4 regions of the Actinoplanes oblitus genome follow, and region 3 is predicted to be linked to each of the others. Evidence: riboswitches for the same ligand, from Rfam matches in the RefSeq annotation. Region 3 holds a riboswitch; each other region holds the start of a gene.
What was found. A riboswitch is a leader RNA that binds a small molecule or an ion and turns the genes downstream of it on or off. The one in region 3 is predicted to bind cobalamin.
Positions count from the first base shown of each region.

Region 1: another riboswitch for cobalamin. It lies ahead of Actob_RS02310 (ribonucleoside-diphosphate reductase subunit alpha); the one in region 3 lies ahead of Actob_RS01060 (ABC transporter substrate-binding protein).
Region 2: another riboswitch for cobalamin. It lies ahead of cobN (cobaltochelatase subunit CobN); the one in region 3 lies ahead of Actob_RS01060 (ABC transporter substrate-binding protein).
Region 4: another riboswitch for cobalamin. It lies ahead of Actob_RS29225 (VWA domain-containing protein); the one in region 3 lies ahead of Actob_RS01060 (ABC transporter substrate-binding protein).

Region 1 is NZ_CP126980.1:506,325-514,060, reverse strand. Features, by position in the region: gene Actob_RS02325 (VWA domain-containing protein) at 264-1,559, shown strand; gene Actob_RS02320 (peptidase) at 1,559-2,335, shown strand; gene Actob_RS02315 (ribonucleotide-diphosphate reductase subunit beta) at 2,484-3,479, opposite strand; gene Actob_RS02310 (ribonucleoside-diphosphate reductase subunit alpha) at 3,479-5,845, opposite strand; cobalamin riboswitch at 5,972-6,178, opposite strand; gene Actob_RS02305 (DUF6346 domain-containing protein) at 6,231-6,827, opposite strand; gene Actob_RS02300 (hypothetical protein) at 6,846-7,736, opposite strand, start outside.
Region 2 is NZ_CP126980.1:8,116,399-8,124,134, forward strand. Features, by position in the region: gene cobN (cobaltochelatase subunit CobN) at 1-3,529, opposite strand, end outside; cobalamin riboswitch at 3,565-3,684, opposite strand; gene Actob_RS36070 (precorrin-3B synthase) at 3,981-5,339, shown strand; gene Actob_RS36075 (precorrin-8X methylmutase) at 5,339-5,956, shown strand; gene Actob_RS36080 (precorrin-2 C(20)-methyltransferase) at 6,129-7,736, shown strand, end outside.
Region 3 is NZ_CP126980.1:222,060-229,795, forward strand. Features, by position in the region: gene Actob_RS01040 (NlpC/P60 family protein) at 1-1,542, opposite strand, end outside; gene mqnE (aminofutalosine synthase MqnE) at 1,896-3,065, shown strand; gene Actob_RS01050 (hypothetical protein) at 3,075-3,500, shown strand; gene Actob_RS01055 (DUF4229 domain-containing protein) at 3,513-3,845, shown strand; cobalamin riboswitch at 4,056-4,190, shown strand; gene Actob_RS01060 (ABC transporter substrate-binding protein) at 4,278-5,207, shown strand; gene Actob_RS01065 (FecCD family ABC transporter permease) at 5,204-6,247, shown strand; gene Actob_RS01070 (ABC transporter ATP-binding protein) at 6,244-7,044, shown strand; gene fliQ (flagellar biosynthesis protein FliQ) at 7,165-7,434, shown strand; gene Actob_RS01080 (VOC family protein) at 7,506-7,736, opposite strand, start outside.
Region 4 is NZ_CP126980.1:6,473,107-6,480,842, forward strand. Features, by position in the region: gene Actob_RS29225 (VWA domain-containing protein) at 396-2,555, opposite strand; cobalamin riboswitch at 2,543-2,721, opposite strand; gene Actob_RS29230 (VOC family protein) at 2,784-3,134, opposite strand; gene Actob_RS29235 (SRPBCC family protein) at 3,150-3,668, opposite strand; gene Actob_RS29240 (ArsR/SmtB family transcription factor) at 3,665-3,982, opposite strand; gene Actob_RS29245 (citrate synthase) at 4,117-5,400, opposite strand; gene Actob_RS29250 (universal stress protein) at 5,584-6,423, shown strand; gene Actob_RS29255 (putative bifunctional diguanylate cyclase/phosphodiesterase) at 6,463-7,736, shown strand, end outside.

The sequences.
Region 1 (7,736 bases), 280 kb from region 3:
GGACACGAGAGCTCGGGGCACGACTCGGACACGAGAGCTCGGGGCACGACTCGGACACGAGAGCTCGGGGCGAAAGCTCGGAGACGAAACCGCCAAAGCTCGCCGGCCGAAGAGCGGCCGGCTGGAGAACGCGCCACAAGCGATGCCGGAGGCACGACGCGAACCCGCGTCGCGACCCGGCGAGCCGGTACCCCACAAGGGTCCGGCCAGCCGGGAACCCCAACGATCCTGGACGAGACGTACGTTTATGATCTTGGCGCGTGATCCACAAAAGTCTGTCCATAGTGGTGGCGACTGGATTGATCGGTGCCGCCACCCTGCTCGGCGCCGCCCCGGCGCTCGCCGACGAGACCGAACCCTCCGAACCACCCCGCGTTGAGCTGGTTCTCGACGTCAGCGGCTCGATGCGCGCCGCCGACATCGACGGCGAAACCCGGATCGCGGTGGCCAAGCGCGCCTTCAACAAGGTCGTCGACGCGCTCCCGGAGGACACTCAGCTCGGCATCCGGGTGCTGGGTGCCACCTATTCCGGCAAGAACAAGAAGATCGCCTGCAAGGACACGCAGCAGATCGTCCCGGTCGGGCCGGTCAACGCGGTCCAGGCCAAGAACGCGATCGCCACGCTGAAGCCGACCGGGTACACCCCGATCGGGCTGGCGCTGAAGAAGGCCGCCGAGGATCTCGGTGACACCGATTCGGTACGCCGGATCGTCCTGATCACCGACGGCGAGGACACCTGCACCCCGCCCGACCCGTGCGAGGTGGCCCGGGAACTGGCCGCCCGGGGCACTCACCTGGTCGTCGACACGCTCGGCCTGACCCCGGACGAGAAGACCCGCAAGCAGCTGGTCTGCATCTCCACCGCGACCGGCGGCACCTACGCCGCGGCGACCAGCGAGGAGGAGCTGACCGACCGGGTGCAGCAGCTGGTCGACCGGGCCGCGGTGCCGCCGCCGGTGCAACCGGCAGTGGTCACCGGCTCCGCGGACTGCACGAACGCGCCGCTGCTCGCCCCGGGCGTCTACACCGACCGGGAGAAGATCAGCGAGCACCGCTTCTACCGGGTCGCCGTGCAGCCCGACCAGGAGCTGCGCGCCTCGGTCAGCATCTCGCTCGACCGGGCGCTGAACCCGGATTACGGGGTGCTCCTCAAGGCCGCGACGAAGGACGGCCGTGAGCTGGTCCGCGGCGTCGACGCGGGCAGCGGGCGCGCGGACGTCCTCTCCGCGGGCCTGCGCTGGTCGGCCGACGAGCAGAAGGCGGACGCCAAGGCCTCGGCGGAGGCTGCGGAGAGCGACGTCGACGAACCGGCCGCGACCTCCACCGAGCTCTGCCTGATCGTGAGCAACTCGTTCGCCTCGACGGCGACCGCGGCGGGTGCCCCCGGCATGCCGGTCGAGCTGAGCATCGACCTGGTCGACGCGTCACACGCCCCGGATGCCCCCGGCCTCGGCCGCGGCTTCCTGTTCCTGCTGGTCCTGGCGATCGCCGGGCTGGTCGCCGGCGTGCTGGCCGGCTGGATCACCCGCTACTGGGTGGCCACCTGGAGGGAGAACTGATGCGGATCAAGCACCTCGCCGTGGCCGGTGCCGCGATCGTCGGCATCGCCGCCGTCCCCGCCCCGGCTTTCGCCGACGACCCGTCCCCGGCCCCGGCGGTGAACCTCGCCGGCACCTCGTTCCTGACCGCGGTGCCGATCGGCGCGAGCCAGCCGGTGCAGGTCGGCGCGGTCACCGGCGACTACCTGTACTGGCAGTTCACCGCCGAGGCCGGGCAGCGCCCGGACCTCACCGCCACTGTCGCCCTGCCGGACAAGGGACGCACCGGCGACGAGTCGTGGATCATCGAGGTCTTCGACGGGCTACGCCGCCGGCAGGCCTGCGTGGCGGGTGAGCAGAGCCCGGTGGCCGGCAAGGACGACGCCCAGGTGACCCTGGGATGCCGGCTGCGGCAGGTTCGCTCGTGGGCCGAGCCGCAGGACGGCGATCCGCTTCCCGGCACCTACTACGTACGCCTGTCCAGCACCGCGGTGCCCGAGACCGATCTGGGCCTGCCGCTCAAGGTCGGCCTGACCCTGCGCACCCCGACCGGCGATCAGGACGCCGACCAGGGCGAACTCGCCAAGCCGCTGGTCCCGGACAACCAGCCGGGCACGGTCCTGACCGCGCCCGCGCCGTCTCCGTCGGCGACGGCGGAGGCCGAGGAGAGCAGCTTCAGCACGGATTGGCTGCCGGACTTCTCCGGCCGCTGGTTCTGGACCGCCGGCGGTGGCATTCTCGCCGCCCTCACCGGACTGTTCGGCTTCTCCCTGACCCGGCGACGCCGAGGCGTCTGACCGAAAACGCGGTAAGCGAGACCACCCGCGGGCAATGAAGGGTGCGGCGATCGTTCTGGACGCGCAGCGGCCAGATCGCCGCACCCGGCCCGCGCGGGAGCATGCGGTCCGCACTGCGGCGGACGCGCGTAAAGGAATGTCCTCGATTTCAGAAGTCGTCGTCGAACGTGACGCTTCCGGTGACGCCGACCTGATAGGCCGAGACGCGGCGTTCGAAGAAGTTCGACAATTCCTGGACGTCCTGCAGTTCCATGAAGGCGAACGGGTTCTTGCTGCCGTAGACCGGCTCGATGCCCAGCACCTGGAGGCGCCGGTCGGCGACGTGCTGCAAGTACTCGCGCATGTCGGCCAGCGACATCCCGCTGACCCCTTGCTCCAGCAGATCGGCGGCGAACTGCACCTCGCACTCGACGGCCTCGGCGAGCATGTCGCGCACCTGCTGCTCCATCTCCGCGTCGAACAGATCCGGTTCCTCCCGGCGGACCTGGTCGACCACGTCGAAGGCGAATGCCATGTGCATGCTCTCGTCGCGGAAGACCCAGTTCGTGCCGGACGCCAGGCCCTGCAGCAGACCGCGCGACCGCAGGAAGTACACGTACGCGAAAGCGCCGTAGAAGAACAGCCCCTCGATGCACGCCGCGAAGCAGATCACGTTGAGCAGGAACGCCCGCCGGTCCGCCTTGGAGGTTAGGGAACGCAGCTCGAAGATCGAGTCGATCCACTTGAAACAGAACTCGGCCTTACGCGCGATCGACGGGATGTTCTCCACCGCCGCGAACGCCTCGAACCGTTCCCGCTCATCCGGCACGTAGGTGTCCAGCAGGTTCAGATAGAACTGGACGTGCACGGCCTCCTCGAACAATTGCCGGGACAGGTAAAGCCGGCCCTCCGGCGAGTTGATGTGCTGGTACAGATTGAGCACCAGGTTGTTCGCGACGATGGTGTCACCGGTGGCGAAGAACGCGACCAGCCGGCTCACCAGGTGTTTCTCCGCGTCCGACAGCACCGCCAGGTCGGCCAGGTCGGCGTGCAGGTCGACCTCCTCGACCGTCCAGGTGTTCTTGATGGCGTCCTTGAACCGGTCGAAGAAGTGCGGATACTTCATCGGCCGCAGGGTCAGGTCCATTCCGGGGTCGAGCAACATCACTGGCACGCCTCACACGATTCGGGGTTTTCCAGGGAGCAGGCCAGCGCCTCGGCGTCGCCGATGGTCACCAGGGCGGGCACCGCCACGGTGGCCTGCTGGATGCGCGTCGCCGGCCGCGAGCGCAGGTAGTACGACGTCTTCAGCCCGGACTTCCAGGCATAGAGGTACATCGACGACAGCTTGCCGATGGTCGGCGCCGCCAGGAACAGGTTCAGCGACTGGGACTGGTCGATGAACGGCGCCCGCGCGGCGGCCAGGTCGATCAGGGCACGCTGGGGCAGCTCCCACGCGGTCCGGAAGATCTCCCGCACGTCGGCCGGCAGCGCGGCGATCTCCTGCACCGATCCCTCGGCCCGCTTGATCTGCTCCCGGACACCCGCGTTCCACAGGCCACGGGACTTCAGCTCGCGTACCAGATAGGTGTTGATCTGCAGGAACTCGCCGGACATGGTCTCGCGCTTGAACAGGTTGGAGACCTGCGGCTCGATGCACTCGTAGCAGCCGGCGATGGACGCGATGGTCGCGGTCGGGGCGATCGCGATCAGCAGCGAGTTGCGCAGGCCGTGCGCCGCGATCCGCTCCTTGACGGCGGCCCACCGCGCGTCCTGGCTGACGGTCGCCCCCCAGAGCTCCGGGTGCAGCTGCCCGCGGGCGGCCCGCGTCTCGGCGAACGACGGGTGCGGCCCGAACTCGGCGGCTAGCCCTGCCGACGTCTCCAGCGCGGTCAGGAAGATCTCCTCCTGGACCCGGGTGGAGAGTTCCTTCGCCTCGGCCGAGTCGAACGGCAGCCGCAGCGTGAAGAACGCGTCCTGCAGCCCCATCAGCCCGAGACCGACCGGGCGCCAGCGCGGGTTCGACGCGGCCGCCTGCCGCGACGGGTAGTAGTTGATGTCGATCACCCGGTCCAGGAAGACCACAGCGGTGCGCACGGTCTCCCGCAGCCGCTCCCAGTCCACCCCGCCGGCGGTGGTGTGCGCGCCCAGGTTGATCGAGCCGAGGTTGCAGACGGCCGTCTCGTCGTCGCTGTTCACCTCGAGGATCTCGGTGCACAGGTTGGACAGGTGAATGGTGTTGCCCGGCGCGCCGGTCTGGTTGGACAGCGCGTTCGACCGATCCTTGAACGTCATCCAGCCATTGCCGGTCTGCGCCAGCGTCCGCATCATCCGCCCGTAGAGGTCCCGAGCCTTGACCGTTTTAACTGCTTTCCCAGACGCTTTTCGGTACGCGTCGGCGAACGCCTCCCCGAACAGATCCGGCAATTCCGGAGCGTCCGACGGATCGATCAGGTGCCAGTCCTCGTCGGCTTCGACCCGGCGCATGAACTCGTCCGGGATCCAGTTGGCCAGATTCAGATTATGCGTACGCCGGGACTCCTCTCCCGTGTTGTCCCGCAGCTCCAGGAACTCCTCGATGTCCGGGTGCCACGGCTCCAGGTAGACGCAGGCCGCGCCCTTGCGCCGGCCACCCTGGTTGACGGCGGCGACCCCGGCGTCCAACGTCTTCAGGAACGGGACGATGCCGTTGGACCTGCCGTTGGTGCCCCGGATCAGGGCGCCCCGGCCGCGGACCCGGGACCAGGCGATGCCGATGCCGCCGGAGAACTTCGACAGCTTGGCGACCTGGTGGTACCGCTCGTAGATCGAGTCCAGCTCGTCCTTCGGCGAGTCGACCAGGAAGCAGCTCGACATCTGGGTGTGCCGGGTGCCCGAGTTGAACAGCGTGGGCGAGCTGGGCAGGTAGGCGAGGCTCGACATCAGGCGGTAGAAGCCGATCGCCTCGTCCGGGTTGGCCGACAGGCCACAGGCGACGCGGAGCAGCCAGTACTGCGGGGTCTCGATCGGGATGCGCTTGGTCGGGTGGCGCAGGAGGTAGCGGTCGGCGACGGTGCGCAGGCCGAAGTACTCGAAGCGGAGATCCGCGCTCAGGTCGATCGCCGCGTCCAGCTCGGCACCGAACTTCGTGACGAAGGCGAGGGTGTCGTCGCCGATCAGGCCCTGTTCGTGCCCGAGCGCGATGGACTCGCCGAAGCTGGTGACGCCCTGCTCGCGGACCTCCTGCGACACCAGGTCGATGAGCAGGCGGGCGGCCAGCTTGGAATACTGCGGCTCCTCGCCGATCAGCTCGGCCGCCGTCTGGATGGAGAGCTTGTCCAGCTCCTCCGTGGTGGCGCCGTCGTAGAGACCGCTGATCGTCTTGGTGGCCACCCGCAGCGGGTCGACCTCGTCCAGCCCGGCGGTCCACCGCTCCACCGCCGCGACGATCCGGTTCAGGTCCACCGGCACCAGCTCGCCGTCGCGCTTGCGTACCCGCATCACCTGGCGGCGCTGGTCCGGGACTGTCGTCTTTTCCGGCGTGAGCGTCATGGCCCTCTTCCCTCGCGAGTCAACACGGCCGGAGCACGCGCGGGAAGACACCAGCCTCCGGGCATGCGGGCATGCGCGGAGCACGAGGCGTCGGCCGTCCCACGCGGCCTTCGACCGCCGCACACGGTCGCGTGCGGCGCGCTGGCAGGTCTTCGGACTCGCGGGCGCATCGCTCATGCCTACTGGCCGTCGCTTCCCAGGCCTCCCCGGCCCAGTGCTTCATGACGGCGGTCGTTCCCACTCACCGCTGCGGGGCAGTCCCGGTCTCACACCGGATTCCCTCTTGCCTCGGCCGCTCCGGGGAGCGGCCGAACCAGCTGCGATCGCAGACTATATATGGGTACGCCACACGCAGCGCAACGCCACATGGTGTGTCGCGCGCCCCTCACGGACGTTGCCGACGGCGGAACAGCCTCCGCATCCCCTCCCAAACGAGGGCGACAACGAAGAGGACGGGAATCAGGCCGGCGCCGAAGATCACCACGCCGATGAAGGTGACCCACCCACGATCGGGTACCTCGGCACGGGAATACCCGACACGGCCCCGGCTGCCCGGGTTCTCGCCGATCGTGAAGGTGTCACCGGGTTTCTCGTCAGTGAAGAAACCCGGCTTGTCGATCTTCACGGAGGACCTTCCACTCCATCCGATCGACACGGTGCAGACGTTGTAATAGCCGAATCCACTCAGACTGACGGGCCCGCGACGCTCGCAGCGCTCGACCGTGGCCACCCCGGTCCGATCAGCGTCGGCGAAGTCGGCACCGGTGAAGCGGGAGACGGTCATCGCGGTGGCTATCAGCAGGAATGAGACGGCCAAGAGACCAAGAGCCAACAGGACAGTGCGCAACCACGCGAGAGGCCCATACTCGACCGCCTCCGCCGCCTTCCGCGCAGCACGCGACCGGGCACGGTTGGCCTCGGCTTCCGCCAGGATCTCCGCCATGCGGCGCTTGCGGTAGGCCGCGCGGTTCTCATCAGTCATCACGCACCCCTTTGCACCTCATTGCGGAATTTCAATGTGCGGTTGCGCCGATCCGCCTTTGCGAATCGCATCTCCGGTGGCACTACCGTTCTGGAGGCTGTTGCCCTTGATTCCTTCTCGCAGGGCATCCACGGCGACCTTTGCTTTCGTACCGTAGACGGCTTCGTCGGCCTGGTCGAACGCCCGGTATGCCGCCTTGAACGCGGCCCGAGCGCCCTCACTGTCCGCGAGATAACCGTCCGCCTCGGCCAGCTTGGCCGAGTTCAGGAACACCGACCCGAAGACGGCATCGTCCATGAGGGTTCTGACCCGGGAACAGACCGCCGCCACCATCGGAAGTTTGCCGCCGAGCTCGGCGATGGCCTCGGTGAGTCGCTGCAGAACCCGGGTGATCCGTCCGGTGTATTTGGCGACCAGCAGCGCAACTTCGGCCAGAACCTTGGGAATCGTCACGACCAGCAGTGCCTGCACCGCCTTCGAGATCGCCGCGCCGACGACCTCCGCGATCAGGTCACGTACGGTGTTGCGCACCACACCCACGATCGACCCGGCGATCAGCGTGGCCTCCGACATGGCGCCGGCCACCTCGCCGAGCGCGAGCACGGCATCAGCCATTCCCGCTGCTTTCGCGCGGTACGTGGTGATTGCCTCCGCTTCCCAGGACGCCGTGTTGGAAGCGACCTGGCCTGCGAAGAACTCCACCGTCTTGTAGGTACGGATTCGCATCTCGCGCCAGGTCGTCGCGTGACCCTCGATCTCTTTCGGGTCGCCGGCCAACCAGTCCAACGGCTGGCGCAGAAGTTCGAGATGTTCCATCAGCCAGCCGACGCCCGCCGCGAAGACCGCCTGGAACGGGTCGATGACCGCACCGAGGGCACTCAGTCCCAGGACAGCGAAGTTGCCGGTACC
Region 2 (7,736 bases), 1.9 Mb from region 3:
TGTCCTCCAGGTCACCCTCGGTCTCGAGGTAGAGCTGCTGGAGCGCGGCCAGCGTGTCAGGCGACGGGGAGTCCCAGAGCTTGCGGTCGGCCGCCTCCAGCAGGCGCTCGGTGATGCCGTGCAACGCCCAGGGGTTCGACTTGCGCATGAACTCCTGGTTCTCGGCGTCCAGGGCGTAGGTGGTGGCGAGCTGCTCGTACATCCAGTCGGTGACCACGCCGGCGGTCGCGTCGTACCCGAAGAGGTAGTCGACGGTGGCGGCCAGCTCGAAGGCGCCCTTGTAACCGTGCCGCCGCATGGCGGCGATCCAGCGCGGGTTCACCACCCGGGCGCGGAAGATCCGCGCGGTCTCCTCGGTCAGGCTGCGGGTCCGCGTCGCGTCCGGGTTGGTGGAATCGCCGATGTACGCGGCGGGCGCCTTCCCGGTGAGCGCCCGCACCGTGGCGATCATCCCGCCGTGGTACTGGAAGTAGTCGTCGGAGTCGGCGATGTCGTGCTCGCGGGTGTCGATGTTCTTCGCCGCGACGTCGATTCTCCGGTACGCGTTCTCCATGTCCCCCCGCGCCGGCACCCCGTCCAGGTCCCGCCCGTACGCGAACCCGCCCCACACCGCGTAGACCTCGGCCAGGTCGGCGTCGTCCCGCCAGTTCCGGCTGTCGATCAGGGGCAGGATGCCGGCGCCGTACGCCCCCGGCCGGGAACCGAAGATCCGGGTGGTCGCCCGCCGCCAGTCGCCGTGCTCGCCCTGATCGCGCAGGGCGTGCTCGCGGACGTAGTTGTCCGGCTCGTCCAGCTCGGCGACCAGCTTGACGGCGTCGTCGAGCATCGCCACGACGTGCGGAAACGCGTCCCGGAAGAACCCGGAGATGCGGACCGTCACGTCGATCCGGGGCCGGCCCAGCTCCGCCCGCGTGATCGGCTCCAGCCCGGTGACCCGGCGGGAGGCCGGATCCCAGATCGGGCGGACCCCGATCAGCGCCAGCACCTCGGCGATGTCGTCACCGGCGGTGCGCATCGCGCTGGTGCCCCAGGCGGAGAGGCCCACCGATTTCGGCCAGGCGCCGTAGTCGGCGCGGTAGCGGGCGAGCAGCGAGTCGGCCATGGCCTGGCCGGTCTCCCAGGCCAGGGCGCTGGGGATGGCCTTGGGGTCGACGGAGTAGAAGTTGCGGCCGGTGGGGAGGACGTTGATCAGGCCGCGGAGCGGGGAGCCGCTGGGGCCGGCCGGGACGTAGCCCCCGTCGAGGGCGTGCAGCACGTGGGTCAGCTCGTCGGTGGTGCGGGCCAGTCGCGGCACCACCTCGGTGGCCGCGAACTCCAGGACTCGCCGGACCGCTTCGTTGTCCGAGATCCCGGAGGTGTCGGCCGGCCAGCCCTTCTCCTCCATCGTGGTGATCAGTGCCCGGGCCTGAGCCTCGACGGCGTCGGTCTCCGCGGTGCTCGCGTCCTCGGTCAGCCCGAGCGCCTCCCGCAGGCCGGGCAGCGCCGCGACCTGGCCGGCCCACATCTGCCGGGCCCGGAGCATGGCGAGCACCAGGTTGATCCGGGCCTCGCCGGTCGGCGCCGCGCCGAGCACGTGCAGGCCGTCCCGGATCTGCACGTCCTTGACCTCACACAGCCATCCGTCGATGTGCATGATGAAGTCGTCGAACTCTTCGTCGTCCGGCCGATGCGCCTGGCCCAGGTCGTGGTCCATCTTGGCGGCCTGGATCAGCGTCCAGATCTGCGCCCGGATGGCCGGGAGCTTGGCCGGGTCCAGGGCGGCGATGTTCGCGTGCTCGTCGAGCAGCTGCTCGAGGCGGGCGATGTCCCCGTACGACTCGGCCCGCGCCATCGGCGGGATCAGGTGATCGACGAGCGTGGCGTGCGCCCGCCGCTTGGCCTGCGTGCCCTCCCCCGGGTCGTTGACCAGGAACGGGTAGATCAGCGGCAGGTCACCGAGGGCCGCGTCGGTGCCGTCGGACGCGGACATCCCCACGTTCTTGCCGGGCAGCCACTCCAGGTTGCCGTGCTTGCCGACGTGCACCACGGCGTGCGCGCCGAACTCGTCGGCCAGCCAGCGGTAGGCGGCCAGGTAGTGGTGGCTGGGCGGCAGGTCGGGGTCGTGGTAGATGGCGACCGGGTTGGCCCCGAAGCCGCGCGGCGGCTGCACCATGACGACGATGTTCTCGTCGCGCAGCGCGGCCAGCACGATGTCGCCGTCGTCGACGTACAGCTCACCGGGCGGCGGGCCCCAGTGCCGCTCGACGCTCTCCCGGAAGTCCTCGGGGAGGGTGTCGAACCAGGACGTGTACCTGGCTGCCGGAATCCGCACGGGATTTCCGGACAGCTGCTCCTCGGTCAGCCAGTCCGGGTCCTGACCGCCGGCCGCGATCAGCGTGTGGATCAGGCCGTCGCCGTCGTAGTCGATGAAGTTCCCGACTTTGTAGCCCCTGTCGCGCAGCGCCGCGAGCAGCGCGACAGTCGACGCCGGGGTGTCCAGCCCGACCGCGTTGCCGATCCGCGAGTGCTTGGTCGGATAGGCCGACAGCATCAGCGCGATCTTCCGCTCGGCCGGCGGGACGTGCCGGAGCCGGGCGTGCGCCACGGCGATCCCGGCCACCCGCGCCGCGCGCTCCGGGTCGGCGACGTAGACCGACAGCCCGTCCGGGTCGATCTCCTTGAACGAGAACGGCACCGTGATGATCCGGCCGTCGAACTCCGGGATCGCCACCTGGGTCGCGGCGTCGAGCGGGGTGAGGCCGTCGTCGCTGGCCTCCCAGGCGGTCCGCGAGCTGGTCAGGCAGAGACCCTGGAGGATCGGCACGTCCAGGTCGGCCAGCACGCCGACGTCCCAGGCCTCGTCGTCGCCGCCGGCGCTCGCGGTGGCGGGGCGGGTGCCGCCGGCCGCCAGGACGGTGACCACCAGGGCGTCCGCTGTGCGCAGCTCGGCGAGGAGCTCGGGCGGTGCGGTGCGCAGCGAGGCCGTGAAGATCGGGAGGGGGCGGCCGCCCTTGGCCTCGATGGCCTGGCAGAGCGCCTCGACGAAGGCGGTGTTGCCGGCCATGTGGTGGGCGCGGTAGTAGAGCACCGCGACCGTCGGAGCGGGCGCGGTCGTCTCGGCCGGGGTCCGCCGCAGGAGGCCCCACTGCGGGCTCTCGGTCGGCGGCGCGAAGCCGTTGCCGGTGAGCAGCACGGTGTCGGAGAGGAAGTCGTGCAGCGCGACGAGGTTGTCCGCACCGCCCTGCGCGAGGTAGGTGTGCGCGTCGGCGGCGATACCGGCCGGGATGGTGGAGAGCTTCATCAGGTCGGCGTCCGGCAGCATCTCGCCGCCCAGGACGACCACGGGGATGTCGCCGCCGAGCAGCGCGTCCAGCCCCTCCTCCCACGCGCGGCGGCCGCCGAGGATGCGGACCACCACCAGCTCCACCCCGTCGAGCAGGGCGGGCAGGTCGGCGACACCGGTGCGGGCCGGGTTGGCCAGCCGCCAGGCCGAGCCGCTGGCCCGGGCGCTGAGCAGGTCCGTGTCAGACGTCGACAGCAGCAGAAACACGCGTGCGCTCCCCCTCGGGGTCCGCGCCCCGGGTAGTAAGAGATCAACGGCGACCGGAGTTCCTGGCTCCCGGGCAGTGGCGCCCGGTGACAGTGGCGGGACCGCGCCGGACTCGCACCGGCTTCCTCCGCGGCGTCGCCGCTCGATTCACTTGTTCCGGTACACGCTATCGGACGGCCGGGGGCGGCTGGTCCGCGACGCCACTGAGGGTGCGGCCTGCCCGGTTTGTTCCCGCCGCGCCGCCCTCGCGCTCACCGCCCTGCCCCGCTCGCTCCGTCCCTGCCGCGCCTCCGCCGCGTCACGCTCACCGCGCCCATCTCGCCGTCATGCCGCGCCGGCTGCCCTTCGCTGCGCTGCTCGGCCGGAGTGGAGTGTGACGCCGCTGACGAAGTTGTGATGCTGCCGACCCGAGATGGCGTTGTTGTCGGCGGCCGCCCGTAGTATCCGGGCCGTGACAGCCCACCGACAGTCCGACACCGACGCCTGCCCCGGCGCGCTGCGGTTGCATGCCGCTGCCGACGGGCTGCTGGCGCGCGTCCGGCTGCCCGGTGGCCTGCTGACCGGCGCCCAGCTCGGCCTGCTCGGCGAGCTCGCGGAGGAGTTCGGCGACGGCCGCCTGGAGTTGACCTCCCGGGCAAATCTGCAGCTCAGAGCGCTGAAAGAGGGCGACGCCGCGCGGTTGGCCGATCGCTTGCGCGATGCGGGGCTGCTGCCGTCACCGACCCACGATTCGGTACGCAACATCGCCGCCCCACCACTCGCCGACGCCCGCGTGCGGGAGTTGGTGGCGGAGCTGGACGCCGCGATCCGCGCCGATCCGGAGCTGGCCCGGCTGCCCGGCAAGTTCCTGTTCGCGATCGGTGAGGTGCCGCTCGCGGCCGATGTCGCGGCGATCCCCGGTCCGGCGGGCGCGTTCGCGCTCCGGTTCGGCGGGCGCGACACCGGGCTGCGGGTGGATGCCGGCGCGGTGGTGCGGGCGCTGGTCGTGAGCGCGCACGCGTTCCTCGCCGAGCGGGAGGAGCAGCGGAGTGGCAAGGGTGCCGCGTGGCGGTTGCGGGAGCTGGCCGACGGGCCGGGGCGGGTCTCGGCGCGGGTCGTGGAAACGCTCGGTTTGGCGCCGGTGGCGGCGAGCCGGCCGGTCACCCTCAGCGGACCGCCGGGGGCGGCGGCCGGGGACGTGAACGCGGCGGTGCTGGTCGGCGTGGTGACCGATGGCGATCAGTGCGCGGCGGGGGCTTTGGTGCCCTTGGGGCGGCTCGAGGGCACCCAGACGAGAGTCTTGGCGGAGGCCAAGCGGCTGGTCGTCACGCCGTGGCGCGGTGTCCTGGTGCCCGGTCTCACCGCTGCCGAGGCGGCGTCCTGGACCGAGCGGCTGGCCGCGGCGGGGCTGGTGGTGACCGCGACGTCCCGGTGGACCGGGGTGACGGCCTGCGCGGGGCGGCCCGGGTGTGCGAAATCGCTGGCCGACGTGCGGTCCGACGCCGAGGCGGCGAGCCGGTTCGTGGCCGGGCTGCCGGTGCACTGGGTGGGCTGCGAGCGAGCGTGCGGGAGCCCGGCGGGCGCGCACGTGCGGGTCGAGGCGACCGGCGCCGGTTACGCGGTGACCCGCAGGTCCGCTGACGGCCTGCTGACCGAGAGCGCCCAGGCGGTCGATTCGCCGCTCCGGCAAGCCGAGGCGGCCCGCTCCGGACCGGAGACGGGACTCCCGGTGAACCGGCTGCCGGAGGCGGCGACCGACGGCACGGGACAGACGGTGACATTCCCGGTGGATCCGCTGGGGGACGTGGTGGCGGGGGCGAGGAGAGGCTGATGGATTACGAACGGGACGGCGCGGAGATCTATCGGCGGTCGTTCGCCACGATCCGGGCCGAGGCGGACCTGGGCGGCCTACCGGCCGACGTCGCGCGGGTGGTGGTTCGGATGATCCACGCGTGCGGGATGGTGGACCTGGTGCGGGATGTCCGGTTCAGCCCAGGTGTGGCGATCGCCGCGCGGAAGGCGCTGCTGGACGGGGCGCCGATCCTCTGTGACGCCGAGATGGTGGCTTCCGGGGTGACCCGCTCGCGGCTGCCCGCCGGGAACGACGTGGTCTGCATGTTGCGCGACCCCGGCGTACCGGAAATCGCCGCACGCATCGGGAACACCCGCAGCGCCGCGGCCCTCGATCTCTGGGGTGACCGCCTCGGCGGTGCCGTGGTGGCTGTCGGCAACGCGCCGACGGCGCTGTTCCGGCTGCTGGAGATGGTGGCGGCCGGTGCGCCGCGGCCGGCGGCGGTGATCGGCATCCCGGTCGGCTTCATCGGCGCTGCCGAGTCGAAGGAGGCGCTGGCCGAGTCCGGTCTGGAATACCTGATCGTCCGAGGCCGCCGGGGCGGCAGCGCGATGACAGCGGCCGCGGTGAACGCCCTGGCCTCGGAAGCGGAGTGACGAGCGGCGCGGCGGCCGGGGTGGGCCCCGGGACCGGAATGACGAGCGGCCCAGCCGCCGGGGCGGACCTCGGGAGCGGAATGGCGACCGGGGTGCGGCGGCGACTGGTAAGCGGAATGACGGATGGCAGGGCGGCGGGGCGATGACCGGCGTCGCGGGAGTGGAACGGGACATGACGAACGACGTGGTTCGCGGGCGGCTCTACGGGGTGGGGCTCGGGCCCGGTGACCCGGAACTGGTGACGGTCAAGGCGGCGCGGCTGATCGGGGCGGCCGACGTGATCGCCTATCACGCGGCGCGGCACGGGCGCAGCAACGCCCGGGCGATCGCTGCCGGGTACCTGCGGGACGGGCAGATCGAGGAGGCGCTGATCTACCCGGTGACCACCGAGACGACCGATCACCCGGGTGGTTACCAGGGCGCCATCGACGAGTTCTACGAGCGGGCCGCGGCCCGGCTCGCCGCGCACCTGGACGCCGGGCGGGACGTCGTGGTGCTGGCCGAGGGCGACCCGTTCTTCTACGGGTCCTACATGCACATGCACAAGCGGCTGGCGCATCGCTACGAGACCGCGGTGGTGCCCGGCGTGACGTCGGTGAGCGCGGCGTCGGCGGTGCTCGGGCGGCCGCTGATGGAACGCGACGAGGTGCTCACCGTGCTGCCCGGCACGCTGCCGCCGGACGAGCTGGCGCGGCGGCTCGCGGCGACCGACTCGGCCGCGGTGATGAAGCTGGGGCGGACGTTCGACGGGGTGCGGACGGCGCTGGAGCGGGCCGGCCGGCTCAAGGACGCGTTCTACGTGGAGCGCGCGACGATGGCCGAGGAACGGATCGGGACGCTGGCCGAGGTGGATCCGGCGACCGTGCCGTATTTCTCGCTCGCCCTGCTCCCGAGCCCGGCGGCCACCGCCTTCGCCGAGGCCGAGACGGCGGGTCCGCCCACCGCTTCAGACCAGGCAGCGGCGCTGCCCGCCGCTTCAGGTCACGCAGCGGTCCTGTCCACCGAAGCTTCGATCCGCGCGGCGGCCCCGCCCACCGCTTCAGGACGGGCGGCGGGTCTGGCCGCCGGCGCTTCAACGGAGGCCGCGGGTCTGCCCGCCGGCGCGCGAGCCGGAGAAGAGGCCCAGGGCGGCGCGGTGACCGTGGTGGGGCTGGGGCCGGGTGCGGCCGAGTGGCTCACCCCGCAGGCGCGGGCGGCGCTGGCCGAGGCGGACGACGTCGTGGGTTACACGACCTACGTGGCGCGGGTTCCGGTCAACCCCCGGCAGCGACGGCACGCCTCGGACAACAAGGTCGAGGCGGAGCGTGCCGCGTTCGCGCTGGACCTGGCGAAACGGGGGCGCCGCGTGGTGGTGGTCTCGTCCGGGGACCCGGGGGTCTTCGCGATGGCCGCCGCCGTGCTGGAGGTGGCCGAGGATCCGCAGTGGAAGGACGTGCCGGTGCGGATCGTGCCGGGGCTGACCGCGGCACAGGCCGTCGCCTCCCGGGCCGGCGCGCCGCTCGGGCACGACTTCTGCGTGCTGTCGCTCTCCGACCGGCTCAAGCCGTGGCCGGTCATCGAGGGCCGGCTGGCCGGGGCGGCCGCCGCCGACCTGGTCATCGCGATCTACAACCCGGCCTCGCAGACCCGCAAGCAGCAGCTGGTCCGGGCGCGGGAGCTGCTGCTGGAGCACCGCGCGGCGAGCACCCCGGTGGTGGTCGGGCGGGACGTCGGCGGGCCGCGGGAGACCGTGCTGGTCACCACGCTGGGCGAACTCGATCCGGCCACTGTCGACATGCGC
Region 3 (7,736 bases):
CGTGGCGTTCTCCGTCGCGTTCGCCGAGGAGGTGGCGGTCGCGGTGGCGCCGGTGCTGGTCGCGCCGGTCGGCTCGGCATTGCCGCCGCCGGTCGGACTCGAGCCACCGGTCGGAGTCGTCCCGCCGGTCGAGCCGGAGCTGGAACTCGACGAGCCACCGCCACTCGGCGTGGACCCGCCCGGCTTCGGCGTCGAGGAGCTCGGGCTCGGAGTCGGGGACGGGGTGCCCGACTTGGTCGGTTTCGGCGACTTGCTGCCTGTCGGTTTCGTGCTCGGCGACGTGCCCGGCTTGCTGGTCCGGGTCGCCGACGGTGACGGCGACGGCGTCCCGGTGGAGGTCCCGCCGGTGGCCGGCTCCTCCGGGTCGGGCGAGCCGAGGGGTACGTCGTCCGCGCCGCCCTCGACCGCGCCGAACACCCGGGTGGCCTGGAACAGGCGGCTCCAGCGCACCGGGACGAGGCGCACGTTCAGCCCGGTCCGCGGCGCCTCGACCATCATGCCGTCGCCGGCGTACATGGCGACGTGGTGAATGCCGGTCCAGCTGTTGCTGTAGCTGAAGAACAGCAGGTCACCGGGGAGCAGCGAGTAGCGGTCGACGACCTTGTTGCGGGTCTGCCAGTACTGGTCGCGGGAGACGCGCATCAGCGGGAAGCCCACGCTGGGCTGGCGGTACGCCGCGTACATCAGGCCGGAGCAGTCGTACCGATCCGGGCCCTCCTCGGACCAGACATACGGGTCGCCGCGCTGGGCCAGCGCGAACTGCAGGGCCTTGACCGCCCGCGGGTCGGCACCCCGGCCGTTGTTCGAACCGGCGAGGTACTCCGAGCCGAGCGCCTGGTCGGTCACGCTGGCGGCGGCCTCCGCGGCGTTCAGCTCGTCGCGGTGCGCGTTCTCCAGCGCGGTGAGCGCCGTCTGCTTCTGGGTGAGCTGCGCGTTCAGCTTGGTGTACTGCGCGACCAGGTTGTCGTGCTTGGTCGCGGTGGTGGTCTGCTCGTCGAGCGCGACCTGGGCGGCCACCTGCGCGGCCTCCAGGCGGCGGGCCGCGGTGTCGTCGCTCGGCGCCTCGCCGCGCTGCAGGCGGGCGAGCTGGTCGAGGCCGATCAGCCCGGAGTCGAGCGCGCCCGGCGGAACCGCAGCGGCCTGCTGCATGGCCTCGCCGGCGGCGGCTGTCGCGTTGGTCTGCGCGTCCCGCAGGTTGGCCTGCGCGTCGGTGACCCGCTGCAGGGCGGTGGTCACCTGGGACTGCGCGAGGTCGCGGTCGGTTTTCAGCTTGAGCAACTCGTCGCCGAGCTGGTCGACCTCGAAGCGACCCTTCTCGATTTTCTGCAGGGCCGGGTTGGTGGCCGAGCCGGGGATGGTGCTGGGCGTGGCGGTCGGGCTGACCGGGGTGCCGGGCAGCACCAGCGCGCCGACGGTGGTGGGTCGCGAGCCGGTGTCCGGGATGCCGGCGGCGAGCACCGGGTCGTCGCCGGGCGCGGCCATGGCCGGGATCGGCTGGAACAGCGCAGCGAGCGCTGCGGCTACCGCCGCCGAATAGGTCACGGGGCGGAGTCGCGCATGCACGGAGCGAGTGGGACGCCGTCCGTACCGCAATGCCTTCGACATGAGCTCCCCGTCCGCGGCGGTCGGCTGACCGTCGCTAGTCGTTCCTAAAGGTTCATACCTCAGGCGGCGCACCGCTGTCGATCGAAAGAAGATGAAAGGACCCTGAGAATCTTTCGACTTATTGTTGATCATGCTTGTTTGCGCAGGTCGGCGGCACGTCTCAGAAACTTTAAGATCATCAATTTCGGTTACTTCCCAGTACGTGAGACACGTCCTCCCGTTGCCCGGCGGCGTGCCGGTTGTCAGACCCGGGACGTAGTCTCGACGGCGACGACGGGAGAGGGGCGCACATGGATGCCGGGCTGAAGCGTGACCTGGAGGCGAAGGTCTACGCCGGTGAGCGGCTCAGCCGCGCGGACGGTGTCGCGCTTTACGAGAGCGACGACCTGGCCTGGCTCGGCCGGCTGGCGCACCACAAGCGTACCGAGCTGAACGGCGACCGGGTGATGTTCAACGTCAACCGGCACCTGAACCTGACGAATGTCTGCTCCGCCAGCTGTGCCTACTGCTCCTTCCAGCGCAAGCCGGGGGAGAAGGACGCGTACACGATGCGCATCGACGAGGCGGTCGCCAAGGCCAAGGAGATGGAGGACGAGCAGCTCACCGAGCTGCACATCGTCAACGGCCTGCACCCCTCGCTGCCCTGGCGCTATTACCCGAAGGTGCTGCGCGAGCTGAAAGCCGCCCTGCCCAACGTCAAGCTCAAGTGCTTCACCGCCACCGAGGTGCAGTGGTTCGAGAAGATCAGCGGCCTCTCCGCCAGCGAGATCCTCGACGAGCTGATGGACGCCGGGCTGGAGTCGCTGACCGGTGGTGGCGCCGAGATCTTCGACTGGGAGGTCCGGCAGCACATCGTCGACCACGCCTGCCACTGGGAGGACTGGTCGCGGATCCACCGGCTGGCCCACCAGAAAGGCATGAAGACGCCGGCCACCATGCTCTACGGGCACATCGAGGAGCCCCGGCACCGGGTCGATCACGTCCTGCGGCTGCGTGAGCTGCAGGACGAGACGGGTGGCTTCGCCGTCTTCATCCCGCTGCGCTACCAGCACGACTTCCACGACTCGGCGGACGGCAAGGTCCGTAACCGGATCCAGGAGCGCACCACGATGGCCGCGCCGGCCGAGTCGCTCAAGACGTTCGCCGTCTCCCGGCTGCTCTTCGACAACGTGCCGCACGTGAAGTGCTTCTGGGTCATGCACGGCCTGTCCGTCGCCCAGCTCTCGCTGAACTTCGGCGCCGACGACCTGGACGGCTCGGTGGTGGAATACAAGATCACCCACGACGCCGACTCGTACGGCACGCCCAGCACCATGCACCGCGACGACCTGCTACACCTGATCTGGGATGCCGGATTCCAGCCGGTCGAGCGCAACACGCGGTACGAGGTCGTCCGGGAGTATGACAAGCCGGCCAGCCTCGCCGAGCGGCGCAGCGAGCCGCAGAAGGTCTGGGCCTAGGGTTTCCGGATGACTCAGCAGCGGAGCTCTCGCGGCCTGCGGCGCGACCCGGGCCCGGTGGAGACGGTCGGCGACCTGCTTGGCGCGGCGTTCGCCGGCCTGGTCGTCGGCATCGCCGTGGTGCTCGTCCTGGAGGGCGTGCTGGCGCTGACCCGGGTCGCGGACTTCGGCCGGACCAACGGCTGGCTGATCCTGATCCTGCCGACCTGGCTCTTCGTCGAGCAGTTCCGGGCCGCCGGCTTCGGCGCCGACCGGGTGCTGGCGGCCGCACTCGGCATCGGCTTCGGCGCGGCGGCCGGCATGACCGTCGCCGGCGTGGTCGCGCCGTACACTCCACCCCTGGTGAGCGGCGGCGCCGGCGCCGTGACCGCTACGGTCGTGTACTGCTTCGTCTGGTTCTACGGCCTCCGCTGGCTCCGCCAGCGGTCCGGCTGAGGGAGAGAGATCATGAGTCCCGCCGTCAAGTACACGTTGGGCCGCCTCGGCCTGTTCGTGGTGGTGTTCGCCGCGCTCTTCCCGCTGCCGCTGAACATCCTGGTGAAAGCGATGATCGCGTTCGTCGCCTCGGCCGGCTTCGCGTTCTTCCTGCTGCGCAAGTGGCGCGACCAGATGGCCGAGCAGCTCGGCTCGGCCGCCCAGCGCCGCGCCGCGGAGAAGGCTCGGCTGCGCTCCGCCCTGGCCGGTGACGACGTCGCTGCCGCGGCCGGGGACCGGGTCGCTGCCGCCGACGCGCAATCCGACACCGCGCCCGGCGAGAACAAGACCGAAGCCGACAAGTAAGAACCGCGGGCCGGCCCGGAGCACGAGCGAGGGCCGAAAGGGCCGCGAGAGCAAGACCGAAGCCGACAAGTACGAACCGAGGGTCGGCCCGGAGCAGGGGCGAGGGCCGAAAGGGCCGCGAGAAGAAGGCCGAGGCCGGAAAGAACCCGCCCGGAACCCGGAAACGCCGGCAAAACCGACGTGTCCGACGGAACAGACCCCGAGGTCGAGCAACCATCGCCCGCGCTCTGGGATAGCGTTTCAGAGACCGCGCCGCAGCGAAGCCGGTGGGAAACCGGAGCTGTCCCGCAACTGTGATCCCTCCATGTGAGGTCTAGCCAGGTCGCCTGGGAGCGGTCGCGAACCCACGCTCCCGGGGAGGGGCGTCTCGCAGGCGGCGGCCGTCCAGGCCCTGTCGGCGATGCACCACACCCGACCGACAGGAGGACCTCGATGAAGCGCGCGCTTCTCGCCGCCGCCACGGCGGCCACTCTGCTGCTCACCGGATGCGGCAGTGACGACAAGGCCGGCACGCCCGCCGAGCCGCAGGCCGGCCCGGCCGCCAGTTTCCCGGTCACGGTCGGCACGCTGACCCTGGACAAACGCCCCGAGAAGATCGTCTCGCTGAGTCCTACCGCCACCGAGATGCTGTTCGCGATCGGCGCCGGTCCGCAGGTCACCGCCGTCGACGACCAGTCCGACTACCCGGCGAGTGCCCCGAAGACCGACCTGTCCGGCTTCAAGCCGAACGCCGAGGCGATCGCCGCCAAGGACCCGGACCTGGTGGTGCTCTCCGGCGACGCCGACCAGATCGTCGCCCAGCTCGGCAAACTCAAGATCCCGGTGTTCCTGTCGCCGGCCGCGCAGACCCTTGACGACACCTACCGGGAGATCGCCGAGTTCGGCACGCTGACCGGGCACGGTACCGAGGCCACCAAGCTCAACGAGCAGATGAAGGCCGAGATCGATCAGCTGGTCAAGGCGGTGCCGGCACACGCCAAGCCGCTCAGCTACTACTACGAGCTGGGCCCGGAGCTGTACTCGGCCACTTCGAAGACCTTCATCGGCGGGGTGTTCGACCTGTTCGGGATGAAGAACGTCGCCGACCCCGCGGACGCCGACGGGAGCAAGGGCGGTTACCCGCAGCTCTCCGCGGAGGCACTGGTCAAGGCGAACCCGGACACCGTCTTCCTGGCCGACACGCAGTGCTGCAAGCAGACCGTCGGCACGGTCAAGGCGCGTACCGGCTGGTCCTCGATCACGGCGGTGCGCAAGGCGCAGATCTACCCGCTGGACGACGACATCGCCTCGCGCTGGGGTCCGCGTACCGTGAATCTCGTGAAGGCCGTGGCCGACGCGGTCCGCACGATTCCCGCCTCATGAGGCCGGCCGGGCTTCGCCCGGCCTGGCTGGCGGCCGGTGTGCTGGCCGTGCTGGTCGCGGTCACCGCCGGTCTGGCCTTCGGCTCGGTCGCGCTGCCGCCCGGCGCGGTAGCGGCCGAGCTGCTCAACCTGATTCCCGGGGTGGATCTGCACAGCGGCCTGACCGAGCGCGAGGTCGCGATCCTCACCGAGCTCCGGCTGCCCCGGGTGGTGCTCGGACTGCTGGTCGGCGCGATGCTGGCCCTGGCCGGGGCGGCCTATCAGGGTGCGTTCCGCAACCCGCTGGCCGATCCGCACCTGCTCGGCGTCGCGGCCGGGGCCGGGCTCGGGGTGACCGCGGTGATCGTGCTGCGCCCGGCCGCCGACGCGACGGCCGGGCTGCCGATCGGCGTACCGGTGGCGGCCTTTCTCGGCGCCCTGGTCGCGGTCGCGCTGACCTGGCTTCTCGGCGCCGCCGGTGGCCGTGATCGATCACCCGGCGCGTTGATCCTGGCCGGGGTCGCGGTCTCCGCGTTCCTCTCCGCGATACAGACCTATCTGCTGCAACGCCATGTGGAGTCGCTGCGCGAGGTGTACTCCTGGCTGCTCGGCCGCCTGGGCACGGCCGGCTGGCACGACGTCCTGACCGTCCTGCCCTACACCGTCCTGACCGCCGCGATCGTGCTGGCCCAGCGCCGCGAACTCGACGTGCTCACCGTCGGTGACGAGGAGGCCGCCAGCCTCGGCCTGCATCCGCAGCGCAGCCGCTATCTGCTGATCGTCGCGGCCTCGCTGGGCACCGCCGCGGCGGTCTCCGTCTCCGGCTTGATCGGTTTCGTCGGTATCATCGTCCCGCACACGTTGCGCCTGCTCAGCGGGCCCAGTTACCGCTCGCTGCTGCCGCTGTCGCTGCTGTTCGGCGCGGCCTTCCTGACCCTGACCGACCTGCTGGCCCGGGTGGCCGGCGGTGCCGCGGAGATCCCGATCGGCGTGGTGACCGCGTTCCTCGGCGCGCCGTTCTTCATCGTCGTCCTGCGCACCAGCCGCGGGGTGACGACATGACCGATTCCGGTCCGGGCCGGCGGCCGGGCCCGGCGATCCTGGTGGCCGATCTGACGGTACGCCTGGACCACGCCCTCATCGTCGACGGCGTCGACCTGGAGGTGGCCGAGGGCGAGTGGGTCACCGTGATCGGTCCGAACGGCGCCGGCAAGTCCACCGCCCTGCGCGCCGTGGCCGGCCTGCTCCCGTTCCAGGGCACCGTCCGCCTGCACGGCCGCCCGGTCGACGAACTGCACCGCCGGGAGCGCGCCAAGACCGTCGCGGTGGTCGTCCAGAACCCGGTGGTCCCGCCCGCGATGACCGTCTTCGACTACGTGCTGCTGGGCCGCACGCCGTACATCGCGCCGCTCGGCCGGGAATCCGCCACCGACCTGGCGGTGGTCGACGAGGAATTGGCCGTGCTCGACCTGCTGCCGTTCGCCACCCGCCGCCTGGACACCCTCTCCGGCGGCGAGCGCCAGCGGGTGTTCCTGGCCCGTGCGCTGGCCCAGGGCGCCGAGATCCTGCTGCTGGACGAGCCGACCAGTGCCCTGGACATCGGCCACCAGCAGGAGGTCCTCGAACTGGTCGATCGCCTGCGCGCGGAACGCTCGCTCACCGTGCTGGCCACCATGCACGACCTTTCCACGGCCGGCGAGTACGCCGACCGGATGGTCCTGCTGTCCGCCGGCCGGGTGGCCGCCGCCGGCACCCCCGCCGAGGTGCTCACCGAGAAGAACCTCGCCGAGCACTACCGGGTCCAGGTCCGGATCATCCCGGGTGATCGTGGGCCCTTGGTGGTCGCCGTCCGCCGGTGAGCCGGGCTGCGCGGCAGCGGGGGCGGTGACCTGAGGTTTCCTGTGCGGGTGAACCGAATGGCAACCGTGGTGTAACCGGTCTGCACTCGGCGGGCCGGGGTTTCGCCCGAAGTGTGGGGTATGACCGACACGATGGTGGTTGAGCTGGGGCTGCAGGCGATGACGATCGCGGCGAAGCTGTCCGCGCCGGTGCTGCTGACCGCGCTGGCGGTCGGGTTCGCCATCTCGTTGTTCCAATCGGTGACGCAGATCCAGGAGGCGACGCTGTCGTTCGTGCCGAAGGCTGTCGCGATCGGCGCGGTGCTGCTGCTGGCCGGCAACTGGATGCTGCACGAGATGATCACCTACACCACGCAGCTGTTCGACCGGATCCCCGACCTGCTGCGCTGATCGGTTCCGGGCAGGCACCGGATCATTGCGGACCCGCACCACCGCGCGAAGCCGGTGGCCCGGATCGCTGCTCAACGTCGGCCGGCGAGCACCGCGAACGTCGCCCCCTGCGGGTCGGCCAGCACCGCATACCGCCCGATCGAGATGGTCGTCGGCGGATCGATCACCCGGCCGCCGAGCGCGAACGCGTGCTCCGCCGCCACATCGCAGTCCCCGACCGCGAAATACACCAGCCAGTACGGCGAGATGTCGGCCGGCCACCCCGCCCCGATCATCGGCTGGATCCCGGCGACCGGCTGGTG
Region 4 (7,736 bases), 3.6 Mb from region 3:
TCTCGGTACGCCGGACCGTCCGCCACCTGCGGTCCGCTTCCCCGCGGACCGCCAGCTCCCGGTACGCCGGACCGTCCGCCACCTGCGGTCCGCGCCCCGCCGGCCGCCGCCCGCCGGTACAGCGGGCCGCCCACCAGCCGCGCCCGGCTCCCCGGTACACCAGACCGCCCGCCGTCGTCGGGTTTCCACATCGGCGCTTCGTCCACAGGCTGCCTGTCGCCGCCCCCGGCCCTCCGCCACACTGCTCTGCGGGGGCTCCCCCGGAGAGGGCGGGCCGTGGGAGCGAGCGGTCCGGGAGAGCGAGTCCACCAGCCACCGCGCCACGATCGACCAGCACCCTGCGCCGACCACGCCGGAAACGGCGAACCCCGATCGGCAACCCGCCCTTCCGCCCCTCAGGCCACCCGGCGATAGGCGCGATCCGCCGGCACCGCACCGCCCCCCGGACGACCTCGCCCGGCAGCCGCCTCCAACCGCTCCAGCGGCATCACGTCGGCCTGCAGCGCGGCCGCCAGCCGGCGGGCCAGGCCCAGCCGGATCGGGCCGGACTCGCAGTCGACGACCACGGTGGCCACCCCGGCGAGGGCCGGTGCCAGCAGCAGCGGGTCCGGGCCGCTGGTGGCCCGGCCGTCGGTGACCACGATCAGCAGCGGCCGGCGGCGCGGGTCGCGGCGGCGTTCGGTGGCGATGGTGCGGGCGGCGGCGCGCAGGCCGGCGGCGAGCGGGGTACGGCCACCGGTGCGCAGGGCCGCGAGCCGCATGACGCCGACCTCGTGGCTGGAGGTCGGCGGCAGCACCACGTCGGCGTCGGCGCCCCGGAACGTGATCATCCCGATCCGGTCGCGTCGCTGGTAGGCGTCCCGGAGCAGGGACAGCACGGCGGTCTTGACCAGGGTCATCCGCTTGCGGGCGGCCATCGAGCCGGAGGCGTCCACGACGAAGAGCACCAGGTTCGCCTCCCGGCCGACGTGGATCGCCTCGCGCAGGTCCCGTGGCTCGACGCCGAGCAGGCCACCGGCGCCGCCGGTGGCACGGCCGCGGCCGGTGGCGAGGGCACCGCGGTGCAGCGCGGCCCGGAGTGTGGCGGGCAGGTGCGGCGCGCCGGCCAGTTTGCCGACCGGCTTGCGGGAGCCGATGACCCGGCCCCGGCGGGCGTAGGCAGGGGACCGCTTGCCGGTGTGGCCACCGTCGCCCCGGGCGGCGATGCGCAGCGTGCGGGGCCGGAACGCGGCACCGGCCTGGGCGGGTGCCGCCGCCTGGCCGTCACCTGGCGCCGCGCCGGGACCCGAGTCCGGCGGGGTGCCGGCAGGCATCGGGGTGTCGGCGGCGGCCGGGGCGCCGCCCTGCGGACCGCCGGGCGGGCTGCCACCGCCGGGACCGCCGCCCGGGCCGCGGTCGTCCGGACCGCCGGGGTCACCGTCCGGACCGCCGTCCGGGTCGTCGTCCGGCCGCGGGTCGTCGGGGGTCTCGCCCGCGGCCTCCTCCCGGGCCTGCCGGTCGGCTTCGGCCAGGGCCTGGTCGAGTTTCTCCTCGTCGGTGCCGGGCGGGTCGAGCGGATCGGTCCGGCGGCGGTGCGGCAGGGCCAGGCGGGCCGCGTCGCGGACATCCTCGGCGGTGACCCGGTCGCGGCCGTGCCAGGCGGCCAGGGCGACGGCGCAGCGGGCCACCACGATGTCCGCGCGCATGCCGTCGACCCCGTAGGCCAGGCAGACCCGGGCGATACGGTCCAGTTCGGCGTCGGGCAGCACGACGGCCGGCAGGATGGCGCGGGCGGCGGCGATCCGGGCGGCGTACTCCCGCTCGTCGGCGGCGAAGCGGGCGGCGAACCCGGCCGGGTCCAGCTCGTACGCCAGGCGGCGGCGGACCACCTCGGCGCGCTGGGTGGCGTCGCGTGGGGCGGCGACCGTGACCACCAGGCCGAACCGGTCGACCAGCTGGGGGCGGGGTTCGCCCTCCTCCGGGTTCATCGTGCCGACCAGCAGGAAGCGCGCGGCGTGCTTGACCGAGACGCCGTCGCGCTCGACGTGGGCGCGGCCCATCGCGGCGGCGTCCAGGAGCAGGTCGACCAGGTGGTCCGGCAGGAGGTTGACCTCGTCGACGTAGAGCACACCGCGGTGGGCGGCGGCGAGCAGCCCCGGTTCGTACGCCTTGACGCCGTCGGCCAGGGCGCGCTGGATGTCGAGGGTACCGACGACCCGGTCCTCGGTGGCGCCGACCGGTAGCTCGACGAGGCTGGCCGGGCGGTGCGCGGCGGGGGTGTCGGCGGTGTGCGGGCCGTCCGGGCAGTCCGGGTCGGGCGCGGCCGGGTCGCAGGCGAAGCGGCAGCCACGGACCACCGTGACCGGTGGGAGCAGGGCGGCGAGGGCCCGGACGACGGTGCTCTTGGCGGTGCCCTTCTCGCCGCGGACCAGGACGCCGCCGACGGCCGGGGAGACCGAGGTCAGCAGCAGGGCGAGGCGTAGGTCGTCGAGGCCGACCACGGCGGAGAACGGGTACGGAGTCGTCACAGGGTGTTCCCTCCCGGCGGGTGTCCACGCCCGCGCGTCGGCTGTCACGAGCGGCCGGAGTCTCCTGACTCCCGGATCGCCGTTTCCCGCTCACCTTCCGGCCCGGCGGGCCGTGGCGTGCTGATCGCGTCAGCGGGTCGCTCCCCGGTCACAGTGGCGGGACCGTCCCGGATTCGCACCGGGTTCCTCCGCAACCGCTCGAGGTCCCATCTTTCCGACCGCGGGCCGGGCCCGTCAAACGACGACCAGCGAGATCACACCGGCCGCCCCGGGCCGTCAGACCGAGACCAGGCAGAGCACGTGCCCGTCGGGGTCGGTGAGCACCGCCTGCCGCTCGCCCCACGGCTGGTCCTCCGGCGCGTCGATCACGGTGGCCCCGGCCTTCTCCGCCGCGGCGGTCACCGCGTCGACGTCGTCCACCCGGAAGCTGATCGCCACCCCGGCCAGCCCCGAGGTCGGCGGCCGCCGGTGCAGCATCAGCTCGGTGGTCGTGCCGGGAACGGTGAGCGTCACGAGGTCCCCGAACGCCGACTTCTCGGCGAGACCGAACACCTCCTGATAGAGAGCCCGGCTCCGGGCCAGGTCCGCTACCGACACGATAAGGCGCTGAAGTCCGATTACGGTCATGATCGCGACCCTAGACTACTGATTCCGCCCGGCGAAGACGGCGGCGTAGTGGTCGCGCAGTCTCTCCCAGCCGTGGTTCATCGCGTCCCGGCCACGGATCGCGGTGACCTCCTCGCCCGCCAGCAACCTGCCCAGCACGTCCGCGCAGAGGTGCCAGCCGGCCGCGACCATCGCGTCCATGTCCCGATCGGCCAGCGTGTGCCGCAACGTCAGCCGGGTACCGCCCTCGGCCGGCTCCAGCTCCCAGCGCAGCAGGTCCTCGCCCCAGGTGTACTCCAGCAGGTGCGGCGGCTCGACCCGGCGCACCTGCGCGGGCAGCGCGGTGCGCTCGTCGCCGTCGGCCATGGTCAGGGTGGCGGGGCCGGTCTCGGTCAGCGGGCGCGAGGCGGTGAAGGGCGCCCAGCGGTCGAGCCGGTCCGGGTCGACCAGCGCGGGCCACACCTGCTCGGGCGGCTGGCGCAGCTCGCGGATGAAGATCAGGGTCCAGCGGTCGCCGTCGGCGACCACGCTGGCCTCGGTGAGCGGTCCGGTCACGGTTCCCCCTCCGATGTTGTCGACGCGAGATGTCTGTCCAGGGCGTCCAGGTGGCTTTCCCACAATTTCCGGTACGGCCGCAGCCACCCGTCCAGCGCCCGGAACGGCGCCGCCTCGAGGCGGTAGATCCGCTGCTGGGCCTGCGCGCGCACGGAGACCACGCCGGCCTCGCGCAGCACCCGCAGGTGTTTGGAGACCGCCGGCTGGCTCATGCCGAGCGCGCCGACCAGGTCGCTCACGCTCGCCTCGCGGGTCAGCAGCGCGTCGACGATGCGCCGGCGGGCCGGTTCGGCGAGCACCTCCAGGACGTCCACACCCCCAACATGCCGCTCCGGAAATATAACTGTCAAGGCATGTTCAGTGCCGAAAAACGCCCCACCGGAGAACCGGTGGGGCGCCGTTCGACAGTCCGGGTCGGGCTCCGCCTCCGAGTCCGCGCCGGACCCTCTCAGCGCTGCGACATCGGCACGAAGTCGCGCACCGGCGAGCCGGTGTAGATCTGCCGCGGGCGACCGATCTTGTTGGCCGGGTCGTGCATCATCTCCTGCCACTGGGCGATCCAGCCCGGCAGGCGACCGATCGCGAACAGCACCGTGAACATCTTCGTCGGGAAACCCATGGCCTTGTAGATCAGGCCGGTGTAGAAGTCGACGTTCGGGTACAGCTTGCGGGAGACGAAGTAGTCGTCGCGCAGTGCGATCTCCTCGAGCTGGAACGCGATGTCCAGCAGCGGGTCCGGCGTCTCCAGGGTCGAGAGCATCTCCTGGGCGGCCTTCTTGACGATGGCGGCGCGCGGGTCGTAATTCTTGTAGACCCGGTGGCCGAAGCCCATCAGCTTGACGCCCTTTTCCTTGTTCTTCACCCGGGTGACGAACGAGTTGACGTCGCCGCCGTCCTTGCGGATCTGCTCGAGCATCTCGAGGACCGCCGCGTTGGCGCCGCCGTGCAGCGGGCCGGACAGCGCGTTGATGCCGGCCGAGACCGAGGCGAACAGGTTCGCCTGGGCCGAGCCGACCAGCCGCACCGACGACGTGGAGCAGTTCTGCTCGTGGTCGGCGTGCAGGATGAACAGCATGTCGAGGATCTTCGCGACCTTGGGGTCGACGTCGTAGTTGACGGTCGGCAGGCCGAACGTCAGACGCAGGAAGTTCTCGACGTAGTCGAGCGAGTTGTCCGGGTACGGCAGCGGGTGGCCGATCGACTTCTTGTAGGCGTACGCCGCGATGGTCGGAAGTTTCGCCATCAGCCGGATCGCGGAGATCTCCACCTGCTCGTCGTCGAGCGGGTCGAGCGCGTCCTGGTAGAACGTGGACAGCGCGGTCACCGCCGAGGAGAGCACCGCCATCGGGTGCGCGTCGCGGGGGAAACCGGAGAAGAACGTCCGCATCTCCTCCTGCAGCAGCGTGTGCACCCGGATCTTGTCGGCGAAGTCGCGCAGCTGCGCCTCGGTCGGCAGCTCCCCCTTCATCAGCAGGTACGAGACCTCGAGGAAGGTCGACTTCTCGGCCAGCTGCTCGATCGGGTATCCGCGGTACCGCAGGATGCCGGCGTCACCGTCGATGTAGGTGATCGACGACGTGGTCGACGCGGTGTTGACGAAACCCTGGTCGAGGGTGACGTAACCGGTTTCCTTCAGCAGAGCACTGACGTCGATGCCGCCCGGACCGTCGACGGCCTCGCGCACACCCATCGACAATTGCCCGCCAGGGTGGTCGAGCTTGACATCCGTCATGTATTTCCCTCACTTCACCGGCAGATGTCCCAAAGATTTTGCCGTTCACCGTAAACCCTCAACCTGAATGGGTCATCAGGTGGCCACCCGTTGAGGCATTGGTCACCAGTCGGTATAGACCGTTGCGCCATAGATAATGATCGGTATATTGCGAGAACGTAACGGGAAGCGGAGGTCGGACCGATGCAGATCCCGAGTCGGCCACCGGTGGTGGCCGGGGTGAACGGGACCGCGGCCGGCCTGGCCGCCGTGCGCCTGGCCGCCCGGGAGGCGATCTCCCGCGGAACTCACTTGTCAGTGGTGCACGCCTTCAGCTGGGACGAGCCGGAGACCCGCCGCGCCGCCGCACGCGTCGTCGAGGAGGCGGTCACCACCGCCCAGCGTTCCACACCCGGCCTCGACGTGCGGGGTCAACTCGTGGATGGACCCGCCGGCCGGGTGTTGCGCAAGGCCAGCCGGACCGCCGCGCTACTGGTCGTCGGCGCCGACGACCTGGCCGCGACCGGCCGGCTGCCGGACACGTCGCCGCTGCTGGAGGCGGTGACGCAGGCCTGGTGCCCGGTGCTGGTGGCGCGCGGGCCGCGCCCGCCGTCCGGGCGGGTGCTGGCCGCCGTCGACGGTTCGGCGCCGTCCGTGCTGGCCCTGCGCTGGGCCGCCGAGCAGGCCCGCCGAGGCCGGATCCCGCTGGACGTGACGCACGTGGGATCCGAGGAGACCGGCCAGGAGGTGCTGGACGCGGTGCTCGCCGCACTGTCCGACCCGCCACCACTGCGCCGCCGGGTGCTGACCGGCCCGCCGGCCGCCGCCCTGGTGCGCGCCTCCCGCCGGGCCGGGATGATCGCGCTGGGCCCGCGCGGGGCGGGCGGGGCCGGCCGATTCGGATCGGTGGCCGACGAGCTGTTACGGCACGGCGGCTGCCCGACCGTTTTTGTTCACGGGCGCCGGGAACCGGCGGGCAGGTCGAAACCGGGGTACTCAACTGGCCAATTCCGGCCGGTGACGTCACGTCCGTTGCTACGGTGAGCAAACAATAGTCTTAGGGCAAAACGGGAGGAATGGCCGGTGCCCTCCGTGCTCCCGCCCGCCATCGCCCGCCGCCAATGGCAGTTCATGGCCGCGATCGGCGTTCTGGCCACCGCGCTCTACGCGGCGTACTCGTCGTCGGGCCTCGCCGCGGCCAGCCTGGTGGTGCTCGGCGTGCTCACCGTGGCGGCATGTTTCGTCGGGCCGCGCCGCTGGGGCGCCGAGCCGCCGGTGGCCTGGCTGCTGATGGCGCTGGCCGCACTGCTCTTCCTGATCGGGCTGCTGATCCGGCCGACGGTCACCAACCAGCCGATGCCGCTGCCGCTGCTCGCCGACGCGGCCAGCTTCAGCGGATACCTGCTGCTCGGCGCGTTCCTGTGCATGCTGCTGCGCAGCCGGCAGAGCCTGGAACGGCACGCCGTGCTGGACGGGCTGATCGTCTGCCTGGCCGCCGGGCTGACCAGCACGCTGCTGCTGGCCGCGCCGGCCGCCGCGATCCCGGGCCGGTCGCCGCTGCTCTCCATCATCCAGGGCACCTATCCGCTCCTCGACGTGGTGCTCGCCCTGCTCGTGATCAACCTGGCGTTCACCACCAAGACCTGGCCGATCAGCATGATCGCGCTGCTGGTGATGATGGTCGGGCTGTTCGTCGGCGACACCGCGTACGCGATCGTCGGCGTGAACGGCCACATCTACGCCTCACCGCTGCTGAACCTGCCGTACGCGCCGGCCTACGCGGCGCTCGGCGTGGCCGCCCTGCACCCGTCGGTCGCCGAGATGAGCCGCGCCGAGCGGCTGCCCGTGCAGGCCTGGTCCTGGCAGCGGCTGGCGGTGCTGCTGCCGGCGCTGTTCCTGCCGTTCGCGCTGCTGCTGACCACCGGCACCAGCGCGGCCTCGCACCGGCTGCTGATCGCGGTGGCCGGCGCCCTGATGATCCTGCTGCTGCTGGCCCGGGCGATCTCCGCGGTGCAGGCGCAGGTCGCCGCCCAGCTGCACTCCGAGCACCAGGCCACCCACGACCCGCTCACCTCGCTGCCGAACCGGCAGTCCATCTCCAGCGAGATCGAGCGCCTGGTCACCGCGGTCGGCCCGGACGGCCCGCAGCGGGTCTGGGTCTACATGCTCGACCTGGACGGCTTCAAGTGGGTGAACGACTCGTGGGGCCACGACACCGGTGACCAGCTGGTGATCGAGGTGGGCCGGCGGCTGCGCGCCCACGTGCCGGAGACGGTGCCGGTGGCCCGGGTCGGCGGCGACGAGTTCCTGCTCGCCTTCGTCGGCGACAAGGCCGGCGCGCTGCGGCTGGTCGACGA